3 regions of the Rhodovulum sp. BSW8 genome follow, and region 2 is predicted to be linked to each of the others. Evidence: riboswitches for the same ligand, from Rfam matches in the RefSeq annotation. Region 2 holds a riboswitch; each other region holds the start of a gene.
What was found. A riboswitch is a leader RNA that binds a small molecule or an ion and turns the genes downstream of it on or off. The one in region 2 is predicted to bind cobalamin.
Positions count from the first base shown of each region.

Region 1: it holds a riboswitch for cobalamin, as region 2 does, so the genes downstream of both, DSD19_RS16215 (cysteine-rich small domain-containing protein) here and DSD19_RS03765 (hypothetical protein) in region 2, are expected to answer to the same signal.
Region 3: it holds a riboswitch for cobalamin, as region 2 does, so the genes downstream of both, DSD19_RS17610 (DUF1636 domain-containing protein) here and DSD19_RS03765 (hypothetical protein) in region 2, are expected to answer to the same signal.

Region 1 is NZ_QNVX01000044.1:36,638-42,013, reverse strand. Features, by position in the region: gene DSD19_RS16230 (PaaI family thioesterase) at 1-391, shown strand, start outside; gene DSD19_RS16225 (MATE family efflux transporter) at 384-1,739, shown strand; gene DSD19_RS16220 (succinylglutamate desuccinylase/aspartoacylase family protein) at 1,758-2,801, opposite strand; cobalamin riboswitch at 2,921-3,118, shown strand; gene DSD19_RS16215 (cysteine-rich small domain-containing protein) at 3,296-3,640, shown strand; gene DSD19_RS16210 (calcium-binding protein) at 3,901-5,214, shown strand; gene DSD19_RS16205 (amino acid ABC transporter ATP-binding protein) at 5,242-5,376, opposite strand, start outside.
Region 2 is NZ_QNVX01000005.1:317,000-322,375, reverse strand. Features, by position in the region: gene metH (methionine synthase) at 1-3,144, opposite strand, end outside; cobalamin riboswitch at 3,263-3,475, shown strand; gene DSD19_RS03765 (hypothetical protein) at 3,506-3,874, shown strand; gene nikR (nickel-responsive transcriptional regulator NikR) at 3,897-4,361, opposite strand; gene DSD19_RS03755 (ABC transporter substrate-binding protein) at 4,504-5,376, shown strand, end outside.
Region 3 is NZ_QNVX01000049.1:123,672-129,047, forward strand. Features, by position in the region: gene cobN (cobaltochelatase subunit CobN) at 1-1,296, opposite strand, end outside; gene cobW (cobalamin biosynthesis protein CobW) at 1,307-2,344, opposite strand; gene DSD19_RS17610 (DUF1636 domain-containing protein) at 2,341-2,724, opposite strand; cobalamin riboswitch at 2,848-3,074, opposite strand; gene tcuA (FAD-dependent tricarballylate dehydrogenase TcuA) at 3,093-5,376, opposite strand, start outside.

The DNA of each region.
Region 1 (5,376 bases), on a different contig from region 2:
CGGCGACGAGCTGACCGGCGTTCTGGGATTTCACGAGGCCCTGATCGGCAATCCCGAACTGCCGGCGCTGCATGGCGGCGCGACCGCCGCCTTTCTGGAGGTCACGGCCATTGTCGGGCTGTCCTGGGCGATGATCTGGGACGATCTCGAACGCGGGATGCTCGATGCCGCGACGCTGACCCCCGAAACCCTGCCGCGGCTGCCCAAGACCATCGACTTCACCGTCGATTACCTGCGGCCCGGCCTGCCGCGCGACGCCTATGCGAGGGCCCGCGTCAACCGGTCGGGGCGGCGGTATGCCAGTGTCCATGTCGAGGCCTGGCAGGACAACCGCGCCCGGATTTTTGCGCAGGCGACCGGCCATTTCCTGATGCCGCCGCGCGATGGCTGAGGCGGTGCTCCGCCCGGACCGGGACGCGCTCGCTGATCTCGGCCATCGCCGGGTTCTGGCCATCGCGCTGCCCATCGTGCTGTCGAACCTGACCGTTCCGATCCTCGGTGCGGTCGACACCGCCGTGGTCGGTCAGATCGGCGCGGCGGCCCCGATCGGCGCGGTCGGCGTGGGCGCGGTGGCGCTGGCCTCGGTCTACTGGGTGTTCGGCTTTCTGCGCATGGGCACGACCGGACTGACTGCCCAGGCGCGGGGCGCGGGCGATGCGGCCGAGGTGGCCGCGATGCTGTCGCGCGCGCTGATGATCGGGCTGGTCGCGGGGCTTGCCCTGATGGCCTTGCAGATGCCGCTGATCGCCGCCGCGCTGGGCCTTGCCCCCGCCAGCGCCGAGGTCGAGCACATGGCGCGCCAGTACATGGCGATCCGGATCTGGTCGGCCCCGGCCACCATCGCGCTTTACGGCATCAACGGCTGGCTGATCGGGCAGGAGCGCACCCGCGCGGTTCTGGCGATCCAGCTCTGGATGAACGGGCTCAATGTCGGGCTCGACCTGCTTTTCGTGCTGGCGCTGGGCTGGGGAGTGCCGGGGGTGGCGCTGGCCACCTTCCTGGCCGAATGGTCTGGCCTGGCGCTGGGGCTCTGGTTCTGCCGCGACGCGTTTCGCGGCACCGCCTGGCGGGACTGGGCGCGGGTGTTCGACCGGGTGCGGCTGCGCCATATCGCCGGGGTGAATAGCGACATCCTGATCCGGTCGCTGCTGCTGCAGGGGATCGTGCTGTCCTTCCTCTTCCTCGGGGCGGGCTTCGGCGACGTGTCGCTGGCGGCCAATCAGGTGCTGCTGCAGTTTCTGAACATCACCTCCTATGCGCTGGACGGGTTCGCCTTTGCCGCCGAATCGCTGGTCGGTCAGGCGATGGGCGCGGGATCTGTGCTGGCGCTGCGCCGGAGCGCGGTGCTGACCAGCCTCTGGGGCCTGCTGTCGGTCGTGGTTCTGGCCGCGGTCTTCGCCGGATGGGGCGGGGTCCTGGTGGATCTGATGACCACCGCGCCCGAGGTGCGGGCCGAGGCGCGGGTGTTCCTGCCCTACATGGTGGCCGTCCCGGTCGCGGGCATCGGCGCCTGGATGCTTGACGGCATCTTCATCGGCGCCACCCGGACCGCGGACATGCGCAACATGATGGTGATCTCGGCCGCGATCTATGCCGCCGCCGTGGCCCTGCTGTTGCCGCTTTTCGGCAATCACGGGCTCTGGCTGGCGCTTTTGCTGTCCTATGTCGCGCGCGGCGTCACGCTGGGGCTGCGCTATCCGGCGCTCGAGGCGGTGGTCCGCCGCCGCCAGGCGGCCTGACGGCCCGATGCCCTCGGGCTAGAGGATTTCGTCCTCGTCAAACAGCGGTTCGGCCGCGACCTCGCTGGCCCAGGTGCCGATCCGGTCCTCGGCCCGGTCGGCGGCCGCGATCGCGGCCAGATGAAAGACCGCGTTGCCCTCGTTCACCACCGGCAGGATGGCGCGGCCGACGATGATGCCGGGTTCCGAGGCGCGGATCTCGGCCTCGATCTCGCCGAACGGGTCCGAGACCATCGCCAGCAGATCGCCCGCCTCGACGACGTCCCCTTCGGACCGGTAGGTGCGCAAGAGCCCGCCCTGCGGCGCCCTGAGCCAGCGCGACACCCGGCAGTCGAGCGGCGCGCGCCGCGCCTTCGGCACGCCCTTTGCCGGGATCATGCCCCGGTCGAACATCACCCGCAGCACGCCCGACAGCCCGGCCCTGACCGCCACCTCGTCGAAGCGCAGCCCCTCGCCGCCTTCGTACAGCAGCATCTGCACGCCCATCCGCGCTGCCGTCTCGCGCAGCGAGCCATGCCGTGCCTCGGAGGTCAGCACCACCGGCGCGGCGAAGACCCGCGCCAGCCGGGCCAGCTCGGGATCGTCCGGCACCACGCGGACCTGCGGCAGGTTCGTGCGATGGACCGCGGCCGAATGCAGGTCGATGCCGATTTCGCAGCGCGCGACCACCTCGTCGACCAGAAGATGCGCCAGCCGCGAGGCCATCGAGCCGCCCGACGACCCGGGAAAGCAGCGGTTGAGGTCGCGCCGGTCGGGCAGGTATCGCGACAGGTTGAGAAAGCCGAAGGCGTTGACGATGGGAATGGCGATCAGCGTGCCGCGCAGCGCGCCAAGCGCGGGCAGGCTCAGCAGCCGCCGGACGATCTCGACCCCGATCACCTCGTCGCCATGCACGCCCGCGGTCACGAACATCGCGGGGCCGGGGCGGCGGCCATGCACGACATGGGCCGACATGGTGACGGGGGTGTGGTCCGAAAGCACCGACACGGGCAGGTCCACCGTGCGGCGGGTGCCAGGCAGAACGGTTGCGCAGCCGAGCGTGAAGCCCTCTCGCGGGGTCATCTGGCGTCTGGGGAAAGGGACCTCATCGTCACGGGATAGCGCCGTGCCGGGGGGGCTGGCAAGAGCCACGGCGCGTCGGGCCCCCGGGGGACGCATTGACAGTGGCGGGCGCGGTCCCCATTGATGAGAGGCGTTCTGGTGCTCCCGCAAGGGAGTGAAAAGGGAAGCCGGTGCAAGTCCGGCGCTGCCCCCGCAACTGTCAGCGGCGAGCCCCCGCCCCGAGCCGCCACCGGCCCCGGCATCCGCCCGGCCGGGAAGGCGGGCGGATCGGCCGAGACCCGCAAGCCAGGAGACCTGCCAGCGCGCCGAACCGCCCCCGGGCGGCGGGTCCGGAGGCCGGGCGCATGTGCCATGCGCCCCCTGCCTGTCGGCCCGCAGATGCCCTCGGGGCCAGCGGCCGCGGTTCGCCTGCGATATGGGGCGCGGCCTTCACCTTGTCCCTGACCGGCCCGGGGCGGGCCCGGCCAGGGGTGCCGACCGGAAGGAGTTGCGCCGTGCAACCCAAGGATCTGACCTCGAACGAGGCCTTCAAGGGCTTCACCAATACCCAATGCCCGTTCCTGCCCTGCCATCCGGGCGTCGAGCGCGAGTTCAACTGCCTGTTCTGCTACTGCCCGCTGATCGCCTATGAATGCCCCGGGCCGTATCAGGTCTACACCGATGCCAACGGGCTGACCCGCAAGGACTGTTCGGCCTGCACCTTGCCCCATGACGGCTACCGGCAGTCCTGGGGCTTCATCCAGCGCTGGCTGGAATATCCGCAGCCCTGGTCGGGCAAGCCGCAGACCGACCCGCCGATGCGCCGCCCGCGCCCCCAAGGCGACGGGACCGCCGACTGACGCTGAGGGCGACCGGCCCGGACCGCTTTGACCGCGCCGGTCCCATTCCTGGTCGGGATGGGGGCGAGACATGGCTCAGGCATCGTTCCGGCGCGGCGAGGACCCGCTTCGGGCATGGTTTTCAAGAATTCGCCGCATTCCTTGCTGCATCGCGGCAGCGGCCTTAATCAAACGGCAAGCTTTATTGACGACATCTGCCGCCCGGGTCGTCAGCGGGGGCGGGGGCCTTTTCGCGCAACATCCGGGCCGAAGGGCAGACCGTGGCATATTTCCGATCCGACAAGGACCATCCCTATCTTCTGGCCGAGCTTGCGGCCGAATTCCGCGCCATCGGCCGGTCCTTGCCCACGGCGCCCGTCCAGCTTGCCGAAACCGGGGCATTCAGCGTGGGTTACGACGGGCCCAACAATTTCCACGTGATCCCCAACGCCTATTTCCCGGCGTACTTTGCCTGGATGAACGACGGCGATGACACGATCACCGGTGGCTGGGGCGCTGATGCGCTGTTCGGCAATGGCGACCGCGACCGGATCTGCGGGATGGGAGGCGACGACACCCTGGTCGGCGGGGACGACGATGACGTGCTTTATGGCGGCGACGGTGACGATGCTCTGTTCGGGGGCGGCGGCAACGATCTTCTGGTCGGCGGGGCCGGGTCCAACCTGCTGAGCGGCGGCGACGGCGACGACGTGCTCGATACCCGCTTCGGGTCGCAGCGTGACCCGGGCATCAGCGACTGGGCCGCGTTTCGCGCGGGCAAGCTTGCCGCAGGCGATGTGCTTTTCGGGGGCGCGGGCAACGACACGCTGGAGAGTTCCTATGGCGATGACCGGCTTGACGGCGATGCGGGCAACGATGTGCTGCGCGGCTGGGACGGCGACGATCGGCTGGAGGGGGGCGCGGGCGACGACCGGCTGACCGGCGACAATGGCAAAGACCGGCTGGTCGGCGGCGACGGGCGCGACACGCTCAGCGGCAATCTGGGCGACGACACGCTGGAGGGCGGTGCGGGCGAGGACCGGATCGAGGCGGGAAACGGCGATGATGCGATCGACGGCGGGGCCGATCGCGACGTCATTTACGGCGGCAATGGCAGCGACCAGATCATGGCCGGGTCCGGCAATGACTGGGTCGATCCGGGCGCGGGCGACGATGTGGTGATGCTGGGAGCGGGCGACGATTTCGTGGCCGCCATCGACGACTTCGGGCGCGGCAACGACCAGATCCATGGCGGGGCGGGCAATGACTGGATCCATGGCGGGCGCGGCGACGACCTGCTGAACGGTGGCGCCGGGCGCGACCTGCTGATCGGCGGTCCCGGCGCCGATATCTTCGAGTTTCGCGGGGCCTCCGGGGGCGACACCATTGCCGATTTCGGCCCCGCCGACCGGCTGCATATCCAGCAGGGGATCAACGGGTTGGGCCGTTTCGATGCCGCCGATCTTGGGGCACGGATCACCGCGACGCCGGTCGGCAGCTATCTCGATCTGGGCGAGGAGAACGGACTCTTCTTTCTGGGAGTGACCGGCCACGCCCTTGGCGACATGCTGGAAACCCAGATGGTCTTCCTCTGAGGCGCCGCCGTCCCGGCGCCTCTGCCCCTAGAAATCCAGAGAGTTCCGTTCGCGGTAGCCCTGCAGGAAGCTTGCCAGCCGCTGATCGGTCGGGTGCTGGAAGATCTCGCGCGGGGCGCCTGCTGCGACCAGCTCGCCGCGCTCCATGAACACCACCCGGTC
Region 2 (5,376 bases):
GCGCAGGGTGTGGAAGGTGGCGAGCGTTTCCTTGCGGTCCTCGCCCGTGTAAAGCCGCACATCGTCGCCCACCGCATTGGCGGGCCAGAAGCCCACCACGCCCTTCGGCGCGAACCAGTCGCCCTGCACGATCCGGTCGAGCATCCGCCGCGCATCGTCGTAAAGCGCCCGCGCCGCCTCGCCCTTGGCCTCGTCCTCGAGGATGCGGGGAAAGACGCCCTTCATGTCCCAGGCGTGGAAGAACGGAGTCCAGTCGATATGCGCCGCCAGATCGGCCAGATCCCAGCGGTCATAGACCCTGGTGCCGAGGAAGGAGGGCTTCGCCGGCGTGTAGCCCGTCCAGTCGATGGCGATCCGGTTGGCGCGGGCGGCCACGAGCGGCAGGCGCTTCTTGGCGGCCTCGCCGCGGGCATGCTTTTCGGCGATCTCGCGATACTCCTCGCGGATGCCCTCGACATAGCCCGACCGCTGGTTGTCGCTCAGCAGCGCGGACACGACGCCCACCGCCCGGCTGGCATCGGTCACATAGACCGCCTGCCCCGCCGTGTAGTTCGGCGCGATCTTCACAGCCGTATGCACCTTGCTGGTCGTGGCCCCCCCGATCAGCAGCGGAATGTCGAAGCCCTGCCGCTGCATCTCGGAGGCCATGTGAACCATCTCGTCCAGCGAGGGCGTGATCAGCCCCGACAGGCCGATGATGTCGACTGCGTGCTCCTTCGCGGCGGCGATGATCTTCTCGGGCGGGACCATGACGCCCAGATCGACGATTTCATAATTGTTGCAGGCCAGCACGACGCCGACGATATTCTTGCCGATGTCATGGACGTCGCCCTTGACGGTCGCCATCAGCACCTTGCCCGCAGCCTCGCGGCGGCCGTCCTTTTCGGCCTCCATATGGGGCAGCAGCACGGCCACGGCCTGTTTCATCACGCGGGCCGATTTCACCACCTGCGGCAGGAACATCTTGCCCGCCCCGAAAAGGTCGCCCACCACGTTCATCCCCGCCATCAGCGGGCCCTCGATCACGTGCAGAGGCCGCTCGGCCGCCAGCCGGGCCTCTTCGGTATCGGCCTCGATGAATTCGGTGATGCCGTTGACCAGAGCATGTTCCAGCCGCTTCCCGACCGGCAGCTCGCGCCAGGACATGTCCTTTTCGCGGGCCTGAGACCCGCCCTGCCCGCGGTATTTCTCGGCCAGCTCCAGCATCCGCTCGGTCGCATCGGCGCGGCGGTTCAGCACCACGTCCTCGCAGGCCTCGCGCAGCTCGGGATCGATCTGGTCATAGACCGCCAGCTGACCGGCATTGACGATGCCCATATCCATCCCCGCCTGGATGGCGTGGTACAGGAACACCGCATGCATCGCCTCGCGCACGGGCTCGTTGCCGCGGAAGCTGAAGGACAGGTTCGACACGCCGCCCGAGATATGGACATGCGGGCAATCGGCCGTGATCCGCCGCGTGGCCTCGATGAAATCGACGCCGTAATTGTCATGCTCCTCGATGCCGGTCGCGACGGCGAAGACGTTCGGGTCGAAGATGATGTCCTCGGGCGGAAAACCGACTTCTTCGGTCAACAGCTTGTAGGCGCGGGCGCAGATCTCGACCTTGCGGTCCTCGGTATCGGCCTGGCCCTTCTCGTCGAAGGCCATCACGATCACCGCCGCACCATAGGCCCGGCACAGCCGCGCATGATCGAGGAAAGCCTCTTCGCCCTCCTTCATCGAGATCGAGTTGACGACCGGCTTGCCCTGCACGCATTTCAGGCCCGCCTCGATCACCTCCCATTTCGAGCTGTCGATCATCACCGGCACGCGGGCGATGTCGGGTTCGGCGGCGACGAGGTTCAGGAAGTCGATCATCGCCTGTTTGCTGTCAATCAGCCCCTCGTCCATGTTGACGTCGATGATCTGGGCGCCGTTCTCGACCTGGTCGCGCGCCACATCGAGGGCGGTGGCGTAATCCTGCTCCTTGATCAGCTTGCGGAACCGGGCAGAGCCGGTGACGTTCGTCCGCTCGCCCACGTTCACGAAGGGGATGTCGTCGGTCAGGGTGAAGGGTTCCAGTCCCGAGAGCCGCATCTTCGGCGCGATCTCGGGGATCTTGCGCGGGGCATGCCCCTCGACCGCCTTCGCCACGGCCGCGATATGGTCATAGGTCGAGCCGCAGCAGCCGCCGACGATATTGACCAGCCCGTCTGTCGCGAAGCCCTCGACCAGGGCCGCCATCTCGTCGGGGGTCTGGTCGTACTCGCCCATCTCGTTCGGGAGCCCCGCATTGGGATAGGCGCAGATCAGCGTGTCGGCCACGGCCGAAAGTTCCGCCAGATGCGGGCGCATCGCATCGGCGCCAAGCGCACAGTTCAGCCCGACGGTCAGCGGCCGGGCATGGCGCACTGAATGCCAGAAGGCCGTCGGCGTCTGGCCCGACAGCGTGCGCCCCGACAGGTCGGTGATGGTGCCCGAGATCATAACGGGCAGGCGCAGGCCGGTTTCGGCAAAAACCTCTTCGCAGGCGAAGATCGCGGCCTTGGCGTTCAGCGTGTCGAAGATCGTCTCGATCAGCACCAGGTCGATGCCGCCCGCGATCAGCCCGTGCAGCTGTTCGGCATAGGCGATGCGCAGATCGTCGAAGGTGACGGCGCGGTAGCCGGGATCGTTCACGTCGGGGCTGATCGAGGCGGTCCGGTTGGTCGGCCCCAGCGCGCCCGCGACGAAGCGATGCCGCCCGTCCTCGGCCTCGGCCCGGTCCATCGCCTTGCGCGCCAGCCGCGCGCCCGCCTCGTTCAGCGCGAAGACCTTGTCTTCCAGCCCGTAATCGGCCTGGGCGATGGCGGTCGAGGAAAAGGTGTTGGTCTCGACGATATCGGCACCCACCAACGCATAGCGATAGTGGATCTCTTCGATCACGTCGGGGTTCGTCAGGTTCAGAAGGTCGTTGTTGCCCTTTTGCGGCTTGTCGCCGTGCAGATGACAGGCGCAACCGCCGCCAGGACCGGTGAAATCCTCCTCGGTCAGGCCGAGCTTCTGGATCTGGGTGCCCATCGCCCCGTCCAGCACCAGGATGCGCTCGGCGGCGGCGGTGCGAAGGGTCTCGAAAACGGGCGACAGCGAAAGGCGGGCGGGGCGGGGCGCAGGTTGGGTCATGGACGGCAGATATGGCCTTCGGCCGCTCCTGTCCAATTCATGTTTGTCAGGATCTTTATGAGGCCGCTTCACATTGCCGAACGACCCGCTGCGCCATTGACAGCCGCCCGCCCCGCCGGGTACCGCTTGCGGCGATGGTTCCCGCAGGCCTTGCCGGCTGCGCGGGTGAAAAGGGAACGCGGTCCGCCGGAACCACCGGCAAAGCCGCGGCTGCCCCCGCAACTGTAGGCGGAGAGCCCCCCGAGACGGCCACTGGACCCGCAGGTCCGGGAAGGGTCGGGGCGGCGATGACCCGCAAGCCAGGAGACCTGCCATCCAAGCGTGCGAACCCGGGCGGGGTGCCCCGGCAAGGAGATCCGCGATGGATGACATCGGGGGCCGTCATGGCCCGGTTTTTCGTGACGAGGTTCCGGGCGGGGCCGGTCTGCCGGCGATGCTGGAGATGGTCCTGATGCGGCTTGCCGCCTGCCCCGAAACGGGCGCACGGGCGCGCGAGCTGGGTCAGCTCGGCTTCATGCAGTGGCTGGGCAGCCTGCCCGGCCGGGCCGATCTGCCCGCCGCCGCCCGCGCCGCCGAGGCGCAGGCGGCACCGGGTCCGGCCACGGCCGCGCTGGACGAGTTCCGGCGCCTGCTGGTGCAGATCCGCGCGATGCCGCCCCGGCCGCTGGATCTGGCCCTGCCGCGCCCTTGCCGCCGGGGCGGCGCCCGGGCGCGGCGGCTCAGGCTTTAGGCCGGTCCCGCCGCCGCCGGGGTCAGAAGCGGTCCAGCACCCGCAGGTGATCGTGGGTATGCGCCCGCTCGCCATGCAGGTGAAACTCGACCTCGGTCCGCACCGGGATCAGAACGGTCTGTCCGTGCCGCACGCCGCGTTGCAGGAACAGGCTGTTGGCATAGGCCTGGACCGAGCCCACCGTGCCCCGCATCACCGCCACCTCGACCGCCGCGTGATGGTCAAGCGGCACCGACAGCGCCGCGATGGCCGCGTCGTGGTGCTGCTGGCGGCTTTCGGGCACCAGCCGCCCCAGATCGCGCTGCGCCGGGTCCATGGCATAGGTCACGACGCCCACGCATTCGGCCGCCTCTGGCGCATCCTGATCGAGCCCCCGGCGGATCAGGTCGCGCAAGGCCTCGGACCGGTTCGACGCGCCAGACCGGTCCATGAAGGCGTCAAGCGCCTCAAGCAGGTCGTCCTCGATGGTGATCGTGATGCGCTGCATGGGGCCCCTCCCGCTTTGCGGCGACTTTGCCCGCGAAGCCGCGCACGAACAAGAGCCGGGCGAACAAGAGACAGAACCGCGCTTGGCATTCCCGCCCCTCCGGTCGTATGAATATCGAACACATAAATCATACCGAGTCCGCATGCGCCCCCTGTCCTCCCTTGCCCTTGCCGTTTCGTTGAGTCTGCCGCTGGCCGCCGAGGCGGCCCCGCCCTTGGTGCTGGCGGTGGGCGGCGAGCCCGAGACCGGTTTCGACCCGATCATGGGCTGGGGCCGCTACGGAAACCCGCTGTTTCAGGCAACGCTCCTGCGGCGCGAGGCCGATCTGTCGCTGGCGGGCGATCTTGCGACGGGCTGGACGCTGTCGGACGACCGGCTGACCTGGACCATCACGCTTCGCGACGATGCCCGCTTCTCGGACGGCACGCGGCTGAGCGCCGAGGATGTGGCCTTCACCTTCAACGCCGCACGCGACGGCGACGGGCTGACCGATCTCAAGGTGCTGAAAGAGGCCCGCGCGACCGGCCCGCTGACCGTCGAGCTGGAACTCCGCCATCCGCAGATCACCTTCACCGGCGATCTGGCGACGCTGGGGATCGTGCCGAAGGCATCCTATGGGCCGGATTACGCCCGCCACCCGGTCGGCGCCGGGCCGTTCCGCCTGGTCGAATGGCGCGAGGGCGAACAGCTGATCGTCGCGCCGAACCCCTACTGGCACGGCCCCGAGATCCCGTTTCCGCGCGTGACCTTCGTCTTCGGGGCCGAGGCGGCGGGGCTGGCGCTGGCGCGCACCGGCGCGGCGCAGATCGTCGCCGTACCCCCGGCCGAGGCCGATGCCCCGCCAGAGGGGATGCAGGTGCTGCATGTGCCCAGCGTCGACAATCGCGGGGTGATGTTCCCGATGCGTCCAGCGGGCGGCACGACCGCGGAAGGAGCCCCCATCGGCAATGACGTCACCGCCGACCGGGCCATCCGGGTGGCGGTCGATCAGGCGGTGGACCGGACCGCGCTGCTG
Region 3 (5,376 bases), on a different contig from region 2:
GGTGTCGGCCAGATCGCCGGTCGGTTCTTCCGCAGGGGCGCCGGGCAGCCCGGCCTGGGCCAGATCCTCCAGCACCGCCTCGGCCGAGGCCAGCGCGTCGAGCCCGACCGCATGCGCCATCTGCCAGGGGCGTCCGGGATAGGTCGACAGCACCAGCGCCGGGCGGCGCCCGGCCAGCGGCGCCCGGGCGAGGCCCACCCAGGCCATCACCCGGTCGGCGATGGCCGCGATCCGCGCCGGATGGGGCCGGTGGGCGATGCGGGCGAATTGCAGGCCGGGGTCGCGCGCGCCCGCCTCCTTGAAGGACGCCACGCCGGCGAAGATCCGGCCATCGACCTCGGGCAGGACCACATGCATGGCAAGATCGGCCGGCGAGAGCCCGCGCTCGGCCTCGGCCCAGGCGGTTTCGGGGGCAGAGGACAGCGCCACCTGGAAGACCGGCGCCCCGGCGGCATCGAGCGGCGATGTGCCATCCTCGCCCTTGCCGGAAAAGGCGGTGGCGTTGACGATGGCGGCGGGGGCGAGGGCTGCGATCTGCCCGGCCAGCCAGCGCGCCGCCTCGGGCGCCTTGAGCGAGGGCACGAACAGCCCGGTGACGGTGCAGCCGCGGGCCCGGAACGCGTCGAAAAGCGCCTCGACGGGGCCGAGATCGGCGGCGGTGACATAGGCCCGGTAGAAGGTCAGGACGATCCGGGGGGCGTCTGTCGGCGACAGGTCGGGCGCGGGCACGGCGCCGCCCTCGGGGCTCCAGGCGCCCATCTCGGGCACGGTCTTGGTGCCGATCACCGGGGCCGCGTAAAGCCCCGCCGCCAGCGCAAGCTGCGCAAGCGCTGCCTGGGCCGCGACCGCGCCGCCCTCGTCGCACAGCTCGGACAGGCGCCTGAGCGTCGAGACCGGCAGGGTCGAGGCGGCGTCGAGCCGGGGATCGGGGCGGCCGTCGGCGGGCAGGACGGCCAGCGCGATGCCGCGCGCGCGGGCCAGCGCCTCGATCTGGGTCAGCCCGTACTCCCAATAGGCGCGCCCGCCGATCAGCCGGATCAGGATGCCCTTCGCGCCCGACAGCGTGCGTTCGGCATAGGTATCGACCGAGAGCGGATGGAGCAGCGCCGCCAGATTGGCAAGCCGCAGCGTCGGCATCCGGCCTTCGGAGCCGCCGCCCCGATGCCAGCCCGCCGCGAAGGCCCCGAGATCGCTGTCGGAAAAGGACAGCACCGCCAGATCGGCCGGATCCTGACCCAGATCCGTCGGAACGGCGGTTTCCTCGAGCCCGTGGCTTTCGCGGAAGACGACATGCATGGGCGCGGCCTCAGGCGCTCAGAGCCGCACGGATCGCGCCCTCGTCGATATCGTCATGCTCGGCGATCACCACAAGCCGGGTGGAACGGGTCTCGTCCGGGGCCCAGGGGCGGTCGAACTGATGCCGCACCCGCGCGCCCACCGCCTGCACCAGCAAACGCATCGGCTTGCCCGCGACCGCGACATGACCCTTCACCCGCAGGATGTTCCGGCTGCGCGCCAAGGCCTCGATCCGGGCGGCCAGCGCCTCGGGGTCGTCCTGTTCGGGCAGGTCGATCACCACGCTTTCGAAGTCGTCATGGTCGTGATCGGCGGCACTGTCGTGATGGCTGGGCCGCGCGTCGAGATCGTCTTCGGCGGCCGCGCCAAGCCCCAGGATCACACGCGGATCGACCGCGCCCTCGGTCACCTCGACCACCGGCAGCTTGCGCGGCGCCTCGGCCTCGATCGCGGCGCGGGCGGCAGCCACGCCTTCGGGGCCGGCCAGATCGGGCTTGGTCAGGAGCACGATATCGGCGCAGGCGATCTGGTCCTCGAAGACCTCCGACAGCGGGGTTTCGTGATCGATGCTGTCATCGGCCGCGCGCTGGGCATCGACGGCGGCGATATTCGGCGCGAAGCGGCCCGCGGCCACGGCCTCGGCATCGGCGACGGCGATCACCCCGTCGACGGTGATGCGCGAGCGGATCGCGGGCCAGTCGAAGGCCTTCAGCAGAGGTTTCGGCAGCGCCAGCCCCGAGGTCTCGATCAGGATATGGTCGGGGCGCGGATCAAGCTGCAAGAGCGCCTCCATGGTCGGGATGAACTCGTCGGCGACGGTGCAGCAGATGCAGCCATTGGCAAGCTCGACCACGTTCTCGGCCGGGCAGTCGGGCAGGGCGCAGCCCTTCAGGATCTCGCCATCGACGCCGACATCGCCGAATTCATTGACGAGGACGGCCAGCCTGCGGCCGCCCGCATTCTGCATCAGGTGGCGGATCAGCGTGGTCTTGCCCGAACCGAGAAACCCGGTGACGACGGTGACGGGAAGTTTGGCGAGATCGGTCATTTCAGGGCCTCCATGGGCGGGATACGGGCGATACAGTTCTTGCGGAAATGCTCGGGGCGCTCGCGCCAGGGCACAAGCCCGTCCGGCGCGTCGCGATAGGCGCGGGCGCCCTCGGCGAGGATGGGCGCGCCGGTCGTCTCGTCGAGATTGCCATAGACATAGGTCCAGCGGCCGGGACCCCGCAGCGCCACGGAGCAGCCCGAGGAACAGGCCGAGAGGCATTCGACGGGCACAAGGCGCACGCCTTCGGGCAGGCCATGGGCGCGGACGGCCTCGTGAAGCAGGCTGCCCGGGCGGGGGGCATCGGGATCGGCGGGCTGGCGGCGCTTGCAGGTGGTGCAGACCAGCAGCTCGACCGGGGCGGGTTCGGGCGCGCTCAAGCCGGACAGGCCCGGCGGCAGAAGGAAACGGAAACACTCATCGTCGGGCCTCACGGGGTCGGGGGACAAGGGCGAAGCGCGGGCAGAGCCGAAGCCGGACCCGACACCGGAACACCCCGTCCGGTTCACGTCGTTCGGGCTGGCAGGTCTCCCGGCTTGCGGATGTCAGAGGCGGGGCCTCTGGCGGCGGCCCTGCCTTCCCGGCCTCATCGGGCCAGTGGCAGCGGGCGGCCTCTCCGGTCACGGTCGCGGGGGCGGCTGCGCTTGAAGGCCCGATGCATCGACTCCGGCCTCTGGCGCATTCCCTTTTCACCCGTCCTGAGGCGGGCACCAGCGCCGCGTGTCATGCCTGCCCCGCGCGGGTCTTGTCAAGCGCGATGGTCGGGGCCGGGGCGGCGGGCGGCCTCTTCGCCCGCATGGCGGATCAGCGCGAGGCTGCGAAACCCGCCATGGCCGAGCTTGCCGAAAGGCAGCGCCAGCACCAGCCCCAGCACCGCGCCCAGATGCAGTGCCAGCATCAGCCCCATGGCGGCGCCGTCGCGCAAGGCCAGAAGCGCAAGGCCCGAGGCGGCGACGATGGCAAGCTGCGCCCGAAGCCCGCGATTGGCGGCCTGCATGCGTGCCGCGGCCGGGCGGCGGTCGGCGGTCCGGTGCCAGCGTTCGAACCCGGCGAGCCCCGCCAGCATGGCGATGCCGCCGAGGCTGCCCAGCAGCACGGGCGCGCTGGCCACCGGATAGGGCGCCAGCGCGCCGCCCAGATGCAGGACGGCTCCGGCAAGGGTTGCGAGCGCGGTCAGCGCGGTGCCTGTGACCAGCAGGTGGTGGCTCCAGCGCCGCGCCCGCCCGACCGGGCCGTGCGCCCCGTCGCAGGCGCGCGCGGCCCCGAGATTGGCGAGCGTCAGCGCATCGCGACACCCTTGCCAGAGGCTTTCAAGCGACGGCCGGGCGGTCGGGCCGCCGGTTGCGCGCCAGAACCGCCAGAGCCGCAGCCCGAGGCCAAGACCGGCCCCGGTGAAGGCCAGGGCCGCGCCGCCCGCCATCGCCGCGTGTGGGATCACCGCGTAGAAGGCGCCCGGCCCGGTTTGGGTGGAAAAAAGAACCCCGGGCGGGAGCAGGGTCAGGGCGGCCAGCGGCAGGCCGATCAGGCATAGCAGGAAGATCAGGTCGGGCAGGCGCGGGGGCAGCCCGGCCGCGTGATCGGCGGCGCGCGCGGCGGCCAGCGCCGCGGGCAGGTTGACGGCCAGCGCATGGGGCGGCGCGTATTGGCAGTCGTAATGGCAGGACCGGCAGTCATGGCAGAGATGGGCCAGATGGCGCAGATCGCCCGCCGCGAGGTTTGGCCTCCGCTGGGCCGCCGGAAAGACCGCGCAAAGCCCGGTGCAGAAGCCGCAGGTATTGCAGATGTTCAGCGCGCGGGCGGCCTCGGCCCAGGGTTCGGGCGCTGGAGGAACGGGCTCGGTCGCCGCCGGGGCCGGAACGGCGGCGGGGCGCGGGCGGTTGGCGGCGGGGCCTGCGCACGCGGCCGCGCCCGCCCCGGCGATGCGGCCGAAGACGCCGCCGACGGTCAGCCCGGTGCCCGAGAGATAGCCCTCGCCCAGCACCGCGCCGGTCATCGCGGCGCCTGCGGCAAAGACCCGGTGCGCGGTGCCGCCGCCCGCGAGCCGGACCCGGGCGGTCGCGTCGACCGCGACCCCGTGGCGGGTGAAGCCGAGCCCGGGCACCAGCGGGATCGCCGCGACGGGCGACCCGGTGAGCGGCACGCCGTCGGAGCGGCTTCGGGGCGGGTCGAGCGGGGCGTCTTCCGTTGCTGCCTGCAGCGTCCGGGTCAGCCCCTCGGCATCGATGCCACAAAGCCGGGCGAGTTCGGCGGGGCTGTCGGCGGCCAGCGGCGGATATAGGAGCGGTGGCAGCCGCCCGGTGCCCTCGGCATCGAGGATCAGCCAGGCGCGCGGATCGGCGCGCTCTGCCAGCGCCCGGCCCCAGACCGAGTAGCGCGCGGATCCGGTCTCGGCGCCCTCGTCGCGGAACCGCCGCCCGGTGGCGTCGACGACAAGGCCGACCTGCATCCCGTCTGCGCGGCTGACGATGCCCGCGTCGTCCCGGGGCGCGCGCGCATCGACGGCGACGAGATGCCCGTCGCCGGGCCGCCCGGCCGTCTCGGCGCCATGGGCCATCAGCCACAGAAGCGGTGCGCCCTGCTGATACGGCGTGCCGCGATTGGCGAAGACGGCCGCGCCGGGGCCGAGGTGGCGGATCAGTTCGGCCCGGTTGGCCCCGTAGCCGCCTGAGGCGAGGATCAGCGCTTCGGCCTCGATGGGGTGGGGGCCATCGGGGGTGTCGGCGGTCAGCGCCAGCGCGCGATCCTTCGCCCAGCCTTGGGGAAGCACGTCGATCCGCCAGCCGCAAAGGATCTCGACCCCCAGCCCTTCGGCGCAACGGACAAGCGTGTTGGTCAGCGCCTGCCCGCCGCCCCGGAAGAAGGCGGTGCGGCGCGAGAAGGGCAGGTTGCCCTCGGCCCAGGGCTCGAAGGCGACGGCCCGGGCGGCCAGCCAGGGACCGAGCCCGGCCGAGCCCTCGGCCAGAACGGCCCCGAGCCCGGTTTCGGGCGGGGAAAGCCGCGCCAGATCGGTGGCGAACTCGGCCGCCGGATAG